Regions from separate parts of the Sutcliffiella sp. FSL R7-0096 genome, predicted to be linked through region 2. Evidence: a T-box and tRNA genes for the amino acid it is inferred to sense, from the RefSeq annotation. Region 2 holds a T-box; the other regions hold tRNA genes.
What was found. A T-box is a leader RNA that pairs with one kind of tRNA and senses whether it is charged. The one in region 2 lies ahead of metG (methionine--tRNA ligase), so its partner is inferred to be a tRNA-Met.
Positions count from the first base shown of each region.

Region 1: it encodes a tRNA-Met, which carries the amino acid that the T-box ahead of metG (methionine--tRNA ligase) is inferred to sense. The anticodon was not compared.
Region 3: it encodes a tRNA-Met, which carries the amino acid that the T-box ahead of metG (methionine--tRNA ligase) is inferred to sense. The anticodon was not compared.

Region 1 covers NZ_CP152003.1:73,890-77,172, reverse strand. Annotated here, with positions in the region: gene spoIIE (stage II sporulation protein E) at 1-1,390, opposite strand, end outside; tRNA gene MKY77_RS00385 (tRNA-Met) at 1,884-1,960, shown strand; tRNA gene MKY77_RS00380 (tRNA-Glu) at 1,970-2,041, shown strand; gene MKY77_RS00375 (S1 domain-containing RNA-binding protein) at 2,412-2,870, opposite strand; gene MKY77_RS00370 (septum formation initiator family protein) at 2,960-3,283, opposite strand, start outside.
Region 2 covers NZ_CP152003.1:3,084,266-3,087,548, forward strand. Annotated here, with positions in the region: gene metG (methionine--tRNA ligase) at 1-1,632, opposite strand, end outside; T-box leader at 1,692-1,958, opposite strand; gene MKY77_RS15835 (LURP-one-related family protein) at 2,021-2,518, opposite strand; gene MKY77_RS15840 (GNAT family N-acetyltransferase) at 2,823-3,283, shown strand, end outside.
Region 3 covers NZ_CP152003.1:410,209-413,491, reverse strand. Annotated here, with positions in the region: gene MKY77_RS02310 (DUF3243 domain-containing protein) at 1-134, shown strand, start outside; gene MKY77_RS02305 (DUF2268 domain-containing putative Zn-dependent protease) at 334-1,257, shown strand; tRNA gene MKY77_RS02300 (tRNA-Asp) at 1,938-2,013, opposite strand; tRNA gene MKY77_RS02295 (tRNA-Met) at 2,019-2,095, opposite strand; rRNA gene rrf (5S ribosomal RNA) at 2,129-2,245, opposite strand; rRNA gene MKY77_RS02285 (23S ribosomal RNA) at 2,367-3,283, opposite strand, start outside.

The DNA of each region.
Region 1 (3,283 bases), 1.9 Mb from region 2:
CACTCGCGTGGAACTGGGCTAGCTCGTTTTTGATCACTGTCTTCACTTTTTCGGATTTGACACAATGACGATCCCACTCCTTTTGTAGTTTGACGTTCAAACTGATGGTACCTTCCTCTGTATCCTCCATTAAATGAGTCATATAATCATAGGTTTTCTGGAAATTTTGTGTCCAGCACTGTTCCTTCTTAAAGCAATTTTGACACGTCTTCTCTGTTACATTGCTCAAGAAAAGATCGACTTCCTTCTCCGAGTTGGAATGTTCAAACTGGAATTTTGAAAAACTATTAGAAAGCGCTTGGAAAACGTGTGAAAATTGTTCCACTCTATTTGCTGTAACATCACGTACCTTCCGCATATATTGCTGCTGCTCCGCTGTATATTCGGCTGTTCCGGGAATGAACTTCGCCAAGTTGGAGATCGCTTTCTGGGGTGTCAGTAAAAAGATAGCAACAGCTACCATGGATTCCATGATGGTAGGAACAAGCAGCGTCATCCCCTCCCCATAAATGCCGATAAGTAATGTGCCAAGTAGCAGTCCCACCGATACGCCGAGCTTGTTTCCTTCCCGCAGAAGACCTCCCAACAGACCCGCAAAAGCAAGCAGGCTCATCTGATATAGATTGGAGACCGTCGCCAAGCTTAAAATAAGGCCTGTCACCACTCCAACGGTGGAGCCGATGGTCGCCCCCGCCACAAAGGCGAAAATCAATACAAGATACCGCGATAATATATGTTCAACGGACAGGTCATAAGCCGTCCAACCAATCGTTCCGGTCAGTACCGAAGCAAGCAGGATAATGAGACAGATGATTTCTTCGGTTTTAAAAGCCTGCCTCTTCTTTCTCATGGTAATTAGCGGAAGGCTTTGGAAAAAGATAAGCGTCAGGATGAACCCAAGCCCCGCCTCCACACCGATCATCAGCCAATCATAGGTGACAATGCCTGTCGTAAAATAAATCATCGTCGTCTTCGAAAGAAAAGCGGATGCGAATACCAGAAACGGGATGGATTTAAGTGGCTCGATTTTCAATACCTTTACCCATTTGAAAAGAAGAACAAAAAGTATCATCCCACCCAATACGTATGCTGCCGTTAAAGCGGAAATGGTGGCCGATCCGATCATCAAGGCCAACAGTGTAAGACCGGCCCGATTCTTTTTCATAAAATATACTGCTGCGAAAAACGGTAGCGCAAATGGTGTTAACTCATTCAGGATCAAGGCTCGTCCAAGCAAAAAACCGATAAAGACCAAAAGAAAACCTTGGTGAAAAAGTATCGTCATCAGCTTTGTCTTCGTCGAATGCATCGACTTCATGATCGTTGTTCTGAGTTTTCCCAACTGAACATTGGAAACCGGCTCCCCCATTTCCCTTTCTAGTCCCTGCATGATATCCACTCCCATATTTTATCTATTGGGGTCATTATACAAGCCGAAAAGGAAAAGATTTGTCAAACGAACCCATCTGAATCAAAGAAAAGTTCGACTTATTACAAGGAAAAGAGGGAAAAGCTGTCATGAAATCATCACATTTGCTAATCCCTCTCATCAGTTTTTGTAAATTCACTAGGTAATTGCGAGGAAAATGTTCTAATTATTCTTACATTTTTAAAACGTATTGACATATGTATGATAAGTTAGTATGATAACTCTTGTGTCTTGTGAGAGATGACTCGCACAGGGAGTACACAGACCAGTAAAACTGGTGCCTGTGAATCTTATGAAACACTTATAACTTATGGCGGTGTAGCAACGAGCGACACTTCTACGATTAAACTTCGAGTTGTCCCGACGGATTCACTTCCTGGCTTTACTTGCAGAGGAAGGGACACGGACCAATAACACTGGTGCCTGTGAATCTTATGAAACACTTATAACTTATGGCGGTGTAGCTCAGCTGGCTAGAGCGTACGGTTCATACCCGTGAGGTCGGGGGTTCGATCCCCTCCGCCGCTACCAACTTTATAAGGCCCATTGGTCAAGCGGTTAAGACACCGCCCTTTCACGGCGGTAACACGGGTTCGAATCCCGTATGGGTCATAATATAAAAGCTGTCACAGCTTCAGGGAATACCTGAAACTGTGGCAGCTTTTTTGTGTTTTTGAACTTATTAAAAATGATTTCGTGTATTTCTTTCTATATTGTAGTGTAAGGTGCAAAGAATCCCGCATGTATTAAATAGTTTTTAGCTGTTGATTGGAGCAAAAGGCAAAGACTCCTGAGGGAGTTAGCGCTAGGTGGAGACCCCGCAGGCTTGCCGAGGAGGCTCCAGCAGCGCCCCTAGGAAAGCGAAGCCATTTGCGGAAATCAACAGCGGTGTTTACCCAACCCAAAAGTTAAAAAAACACGCCCTGTAAAAAATGGCGTGTTTCAAACGTAACGTTTTATATATGGGATTTTCAGCAGCAAGTTATTTTCTACTTGCTCCACGACCTCCACGTTTTGATTCCGTGTTGCGCTTCAGGGAAGATAAACGATCTTCACTATCTTTCAAGAATCTTGCCATCTTCTGTTCGAAGTTTTCCTTTGGACGGAATTCTTCTCTTTTTCCTCGTGGTGGGCGTTGATTTGAGCGTTGTTGGTTGTTTGGACGTTGTGACGGTTGAGCAGAACGCGGTTGTGGCTCACGGTATGTGTCGCTTGCCTTTTTGATGGATAGGCCAATTTTGCCATCCTTCTCCACGTTAATCACTTTTACCTGTACTTCGTCACCAACTTTAAGATGGTCGTTGATATCCTTCACATAGTTGTCCGCAACTTCGCTGATGTGAACAAGACCAGTAGCTCCTCCTGGCAACTCAACAAACGCACCAAAATTAGTTATTCCTGTTACCTTTCCCTGTAACTTGCTGCCTACTTCGATTGACATAAAAAAAATGCTCCTCCTTAAAATCATAAAAAATAAATCACTTTACCTACCATTATACCTAGAGCAAAATTGAGGTGTCAATATGACGACTAATCTGAGGACGAATCGTCTGGTATATTGAAGATGATTTCATCCTCTTCTGACATGAAATAATCCCTACGTGCGATCTTCGCAATATAATCATCATCGTTCAGTTTTACAATTTCCTCTTCTAAACGCTGCTGTTCTTTTTCCAATTTTGCCAGCTCTTGTTCGACGACTTCTTTTCTATCCTCTTTTTCCTGGAGGATAGCACGTTGGTCTAAGAGTGTTTTCCCCATTAGTATTCCAAAGACTAATGCTAAACAAAAGAATAATGATAATCGGCGATAAAGTCCACGGCGTCTTTTCTGTTGTTTTAACTGCTGGTCCTG
Region 2 (3,283 bases):
TAAAGCTTCTTTCGTTAACCGCCCTAACTCTTCTTCTATTCTCTTCACATCGATTCTTTCAAAAAGTGGTTTTATTTCATGCAAATTGACGGATAGCTCCTCAACAGCTTCCCATCTTAGCTCTTTCAACCCCAACATCACTTTGACTTTTTCACTTGAGAAAGGCAGAAAAGGATTTAACAATTGTGTGAGGTTTGCAATGATGTAAACACAATTAGCCATCGTCTTATCACAGGAAGCTTTGTCTTCTTTAATTTGAATCCAAGGCTTTTGCTCATCAAAATATTTATTTGCATACCGAACAAATTCAAAGATTTGCTCTAGTGGCTTTTTAAATTGTCCCTCTCTTATTAAGCAGCCAACTTCTTTATAGAGTACCTCAACCTTAACCTTGATTTTTGAATCAATCTTTCCAATTGGTGATGTTCCTTCGTAAGATTTCTCAATAAACTTCAATGTTCGATTAACAAAGTTCCCATATGCTCCTAGCAATTCACTGTTGTGACTATAGATAAATTCGCGCCAGGAAAAATCAGTATCTCGATTTTCAGGTGCATTGACAGTTAGAAAGTATCGGATGGAGTCTGCATCATATCTTTCTAACATATCTGGAGCCCACACAGCCCAGTTTTGACTTGTTGACAGCTTCCGTTTTTCAAGTGTTAAGTACTCATTGGAAATGATATGGGTTGGTAACGCTGGATTATTGATACCCATTAAGATAGAAGGCCAAATGATTGTGTGAAAAGGAATGTTGTCCTTTCCATGAATGTAATAAGAATAGGATTCTTTATTCCAGTAGTCTTCGACCCTATCGTTATGGTTCTTCGCCCACTCCTTACTAGCTGTCAAATAGCCTGCCACTGCCTCAATCCACACATATATTCTCTTCCCTTCAAAACCTGATATAGGAACATCAACCCCGTTAGGCAGGTCGCGAGTCGCTGCCTTGTCAGGAAGACCTTCTTTTAAATATCTAGATGTTAAAGCAATCGCGTTTTCGCGCCATTTATTATCCTGCACAGCATTCTCCAGAAAAGCTTCCAAACGTCCTTGGAATTGACTAAGCGAAAAATAAAAATGCTCTGTTTTTTTGATAGCAGGCTGAGTCCCACAAATCTTACATCTCTTATCCAATAAATCAACTGGATCTAGAATGGATGAGCAATTGTCACATTGATCCCCTCTTGCTTTTGCCCCACAATTAGGACATATCCCCTCGACAAAACGATCCGGTAAAAATTGTTGATCTGTTTCACAATAGGCCTGCTCAATCGTTTTTTTATACATGTATCCATTTTCAAGAAGTTTTAAAAATATTTCCTTTACAGAATTATGATGGTGTTCAGTGTCAGTCCGGGTATACAAATCATAGGTAAAGCCAAGCTTCCTAAAACTCTCCGTAAATTCTTGATGATAACGATTTGCTATCGCTTCTGTTGTTGTATTTTCTTGATTTGCTCTTATGGAAATGGGTGTGCAGTTGCAGTCACTTCCTGAAACATATAAGACCTTTTCTCCTTTCTGCCGGTAATACCTTGCTAAAATATCTCCAGGTAATAATGCGGCTATATGCCCTAAGTGCAAGGAACCATTGGCGTACGGCCATGCCCCTCCGATAAAAATAGCCATCTTTTCTCATTCCTCCTTCAAATCAAATAAAAATACCTCGCCCATAGACAAAATGATTGCCTAAGGACGAGGTATATCTCGTGTTACCACCTTAATTTACTAATAATTCACATTATCAGCCTCAATAAGTACGGAGTGAAAAACAACTCTTATACTCTGACATTTATAACGAGTGCCAAATCTCGTCAAAGTCTAATTCTTATCCAGAAAGTTGACTTTGCTGCTCAAAGGCCATTTTCAATCAACTATTTCCTGCTTCTTTTCAGCTACCGAAGCTCTCTGTAAGAAAATGAAGGTTGATTTACTTTCCTTATCATCGCGTTTATGTAATATTTTTACTTATTATTACATAATTGATGGGAAAATAATAGAATTTTTTTCAAGCCTTTTATGTGGCAGGATTGGAAGAAGCTGCTGCATGATCTGCTTTCACACAATCGATGGCAACCACGATGGCAATAACAATGGTTTCCATCTCTTCATCTTGTATTTGTACATGGTAGCTATCACCCCAAGTAAACCACTTTTTGGACACTTCTCCCACGATTTTCCCATTTTGAAGTACTTGAAAGTCCATATCCCACCAATTGCCACGCACCTCAATACCTGCCGCATCAATAGTATATCGTGCCTTCAAAAAAGAAAATTCTTTGTTTATTGTAAGTATTTCTTGACCATTAACTTGCACCATAAACTTTGGCAAAAAGGTGAACATTTTTTTCGCGATGAGTGCCACTTCTTCTCGTTTAGGGCTCAAGATGGAGAAAGTTTTAGGTAACCGCATAAAGCTTCCCTCTACAAAATAGATGTCTTTCTCCTGTTGATCCTTTACCGTGAATTTCTCACTAATGCTAAATACCTTTTGTTTAATAAATAGCTGTCTCATCTTACTTCCCCCCTGTTCGGCTTTTATTAATTTACGTTTGAGTAGAAGATATGGTTTCAACATGTTAATATCCTTTTTCTTTGTCAATACTTCTAACACTTTTCCAATAATTTTTGCTCCTCGTTTCCACATCATTTACCGATGTAAACACTTTATTTCCCTTCTAAAATATGTATACTTTTATACATTGGGCTTTCATGTTCATTTTCAAAGCTTTCTAAATATGGGGAATATGTTCCTTTCTCATTGACTATAGCCCAGGGTTAGTATTTACCTTGAAAAATAAATCATAAGGAGATTACACATGATTATTCGAGAAATGAAAAAAGAAGACAATGCAATAGTTAAAAAGATCATCCAAAATTCTTTAGAATCCCTTAGCCTAGCTATACCAGGGACTGCTTATTATGATCCTCAACTTAACGAACTGCATCAATATTATACTAATTTAGATTATGCTAAATATTGGGTAGTCGAAGTGAGGGAAGAAGTTGTTGGCGGAATTGGTATTGCGCCCTTTAACAAGGATGATAAAATTTGCGAATTACAAAAGCTTTATGTACGTACAAATGTGCAAGGTTTGGGAATTGGAAAACTGCTGATGGAAACCGCTCTGTCCTTTGCCTCAGAACATTATAATAAGTGCTACTTAGAAACAACAAAAGAGTTGAAAACCGCCTGTTTATTATATGAAAAATTCGGATTCACATTATTACAGGAGCCACTACCAGGATCTGAACATTCCGCAATGGATGCTTGGTACCT
Region 3 (3,283 bases), 2.2 Mb from region 2:
AAGTAGGAGATTACCTAGCGAAGCATGAGGACCCAAGAAATAGTGAAGAAAAGCTTCTTCAGGAACTCTGGAAAGTCGGCGACAAAGACGAGCGCCACAAACTTGCGCACATGCTAGTCAAACTAGTAGATTAATCGTAGGAAATACACCCTACACTTTGATAAAACATATCTAAACATCCTGCCACCTCTAGAGGTGGCTTTTTTGTGGGTAATATTTCCTTAATAAAAATATAATGAAAAAGAAGGAATTTGTCATAATTTATAGAATATTTAAACTTGGTTGCCGATATATAATCTATAGGGGGCAAATACTATCTTAGGAGGGAAATCAATGCGCTTTACTAGTTTTTTCTTTTTTCTCATCATGGCTGTAGCATTAACAGGTTGTAACAACGGAGGAGTAGAAGCCGAAACCGAAGAGGCAGTAGGCTTAGAGTACACCTTTGAAAAAGATGGACAAGAATTTGAGATTATTCACGTGTACCAGTTGTATGAAGCATTCTATGCAGAAGGACTTAAAGGGGAAGAAGCAACTGAACTGTACACTTCAAGCATCCTTGATGAGGTTGCGGATAGATGTTACAAGGGCGGAGAATTTGAACAGAAGACAGACTATGTTCTTGCTCCACCAAAGAACAGAATCGCTGTTCAGGATAACCTAAAGAGAATGGACACTCGCAAGATCAATGCTGCCATCAAAGATTCTTTAACAAAATCGTCCAATGAGCTTCCACTAGAAGGTAGCAAAACCACTGTATGTGTATTCCCGACAGACAACAACGCACCGGCAACCTTTGTAACTGCAGGTATAGGCCAAATTGTTGTTTTCTTTGACCGCAACACGACAGACAACATTCTTAAAGCAGGTGTAGCTAACAAGTATCATCACAGCTACTGGATGGATAACCACTATAACGGCGAAACATTCACCGTTTTGGACAACCTTGTAATCGAAGGAAAAGGAACTATGTTCCAAAAGCTTGTATACCCTAACATCAACGTAGCACCTGTAGATGAAACATACAACAAAGATCTATGGTCAAGAATTGAAGGCGAATTGGAAAAGGAAGATGATAAAAAGGCACAAGAAATCTTCAAAGGTGGAAGAAACGGTCTACCTAGCCAATATGGATACAGCGAAAGCTACAAAATGGTTCAGTCCTATGTAGACGCAAATGATGGGGCATCCATTGAAGATTGGTCAGCTGCCACTTCCGAAGAAATCCTTGAAGCGCATAAAGCTAATTATAATTAATAAATAGGTTGCAGGTAGAAGGTAGTTGGAATGGAGCCTCGTTGGTGGGGGCTTCATTTTTTTGGGGGCTTTGGAACCACCACAAGAGGTGTTCGGTCGTCATTGAGGACGTATGGAACCACCACATGCGGAAATATGAGGTGTTCGGTCGTCATTGAGGGTGTATGGAACCACCACAAGCCGAAATATGAGATGTTCAGTCGTCATTGAGGGTGTATGGAACCACCACAAGCCGTATTATGAGGTGTTCAGTCGTCATTGAGGGTGTATGGAACCACCACAAGCCGTATTATGAGGTGTTCAGTCGTCATTGAGGGTGTATGGAACCACCACAAGCCGAATTATGAGGTGTTCAGTCGTCATTGAGGGTGTATGGAACCACCACAAGCCGAATTATGAGGTGTTCAGTCGTCATTGAGAGCGTTTGGAACCACCACACGCGGAATTATGAGATGTTCAGTCGTCATTGAGGGCGTTTGGAACCACCACACGCGGAATTATGAGATGTTCAGTCGTCATTGAGGGTGTATGGAACCACCACATGCGGAAATATGAGGTGTTCAGTTGTCATTGAGGGTGTATGGGGCCACCATAAGTGCAAAAATGAATGGTTCAGTCGTCAAAAAGTCATAAAAAAAGACAAAAAAAATAACGAAACCTAGTTTCGCATTTTAAAAGAATGGCGGTCCCGACCGGGATCGAACCGGCGATCTCCTGCGTGACAGGCAGGCATGTTAACCGCTACACCACGGGACCTTATTTGGTTGCGGGGACAGGATTTGAACCTGCGACCTTCGGGTTATGAGCCCGACGAGCTACCAGACTGCTCCACCCCGCGACAATAATATATGCTATTTTTACAAAAGCACTTGCCTGGCAACGTCCTACTCTCACAGGGGGAGATCCCCCAACTACCATCGGCGCTGAAGAGCTTAACTTCCGTGTTCGGTATGGGAACGGGTGTGACCTCTTCGCCATCATTACCAGACATATACTATTGTAAAATAACTAAGTAGAAAAATCAAGAAGTTTTTCAACTTTCTTGTTCCTTCAAAACTAGATAATGTGTTCGTATCAAGATATTCATATCGTTCACTTATTTCAATTGTTGGGTTAAGTCCTCGATCGATTAGTATTCGTCAGCTCCACATGTCGCCATGCTTCCACCTCGAACCTATCTACCTGATCATCTTTCAGGGATCTTACTTACCGAAGTAAAAGGAAATCTCATCTTGAGGGGGGCTTCATGCTTAGATGCTTTCAGCACTTATCCCGTCCGCACGTAGCTACCCAGCTATGCCTTTGGCAAGACAACTGGTACACCAGCGGTGCGTCCATCCCGGTCCTCTCGTACTAAGGACAGCTCCTCTCAAATTTCCTGCGCCCACGACGGATAGGGACCGAACTGTCTCACGACGTTCTGAACCCAGCTCGCGTACCGCTTTAATGGGCGAACAGCCCAACCCTTGGGACCGACTACAGCCCCAGGATGCGATGAGCCGACATCGAGGTGCCAAACCTCCCCGTCGATGTGGACTCTTGGGGGAGATAAGCCTGTTATCCCCGGGGTAGCTTTTATCCGTTGAGCGATGGCCCTTCCATGCGGAACCACCGGATCACTAAGCCCGACTTTCGTCCCTGCTCGACTTGTAGGTCTCGCAGTCAAGCTCCCTTGTGCCTTTACACTCTGCGAATGATTTCCAACCATTCTGAGGGAACCTTTGGGCGCCTCCGTTACTCTTTAGGAGGCGACCGCCCCAGTCAAACTGCCCACCTGACACTGTCTCCCAGCCCGATAAGGGCTGCGGGTTAGAATTTCAATACAGCCAGGGTAGTATCCCACCGACGCCTCCACCGAAGCTAGCGCTCCGGCTTCTCAGGCTCCTACCTATCCTGTACAAGCTGTACCAAAATTCAATATCAGGCTACAGTAAAGCTCCACGGGGTCTTTCCGTCCTGTCGCGGGTAACCTGCATCTTCACAGGTACTATAATTTCACCGAGTCTCTGGTTGAGACAGTGCCCAG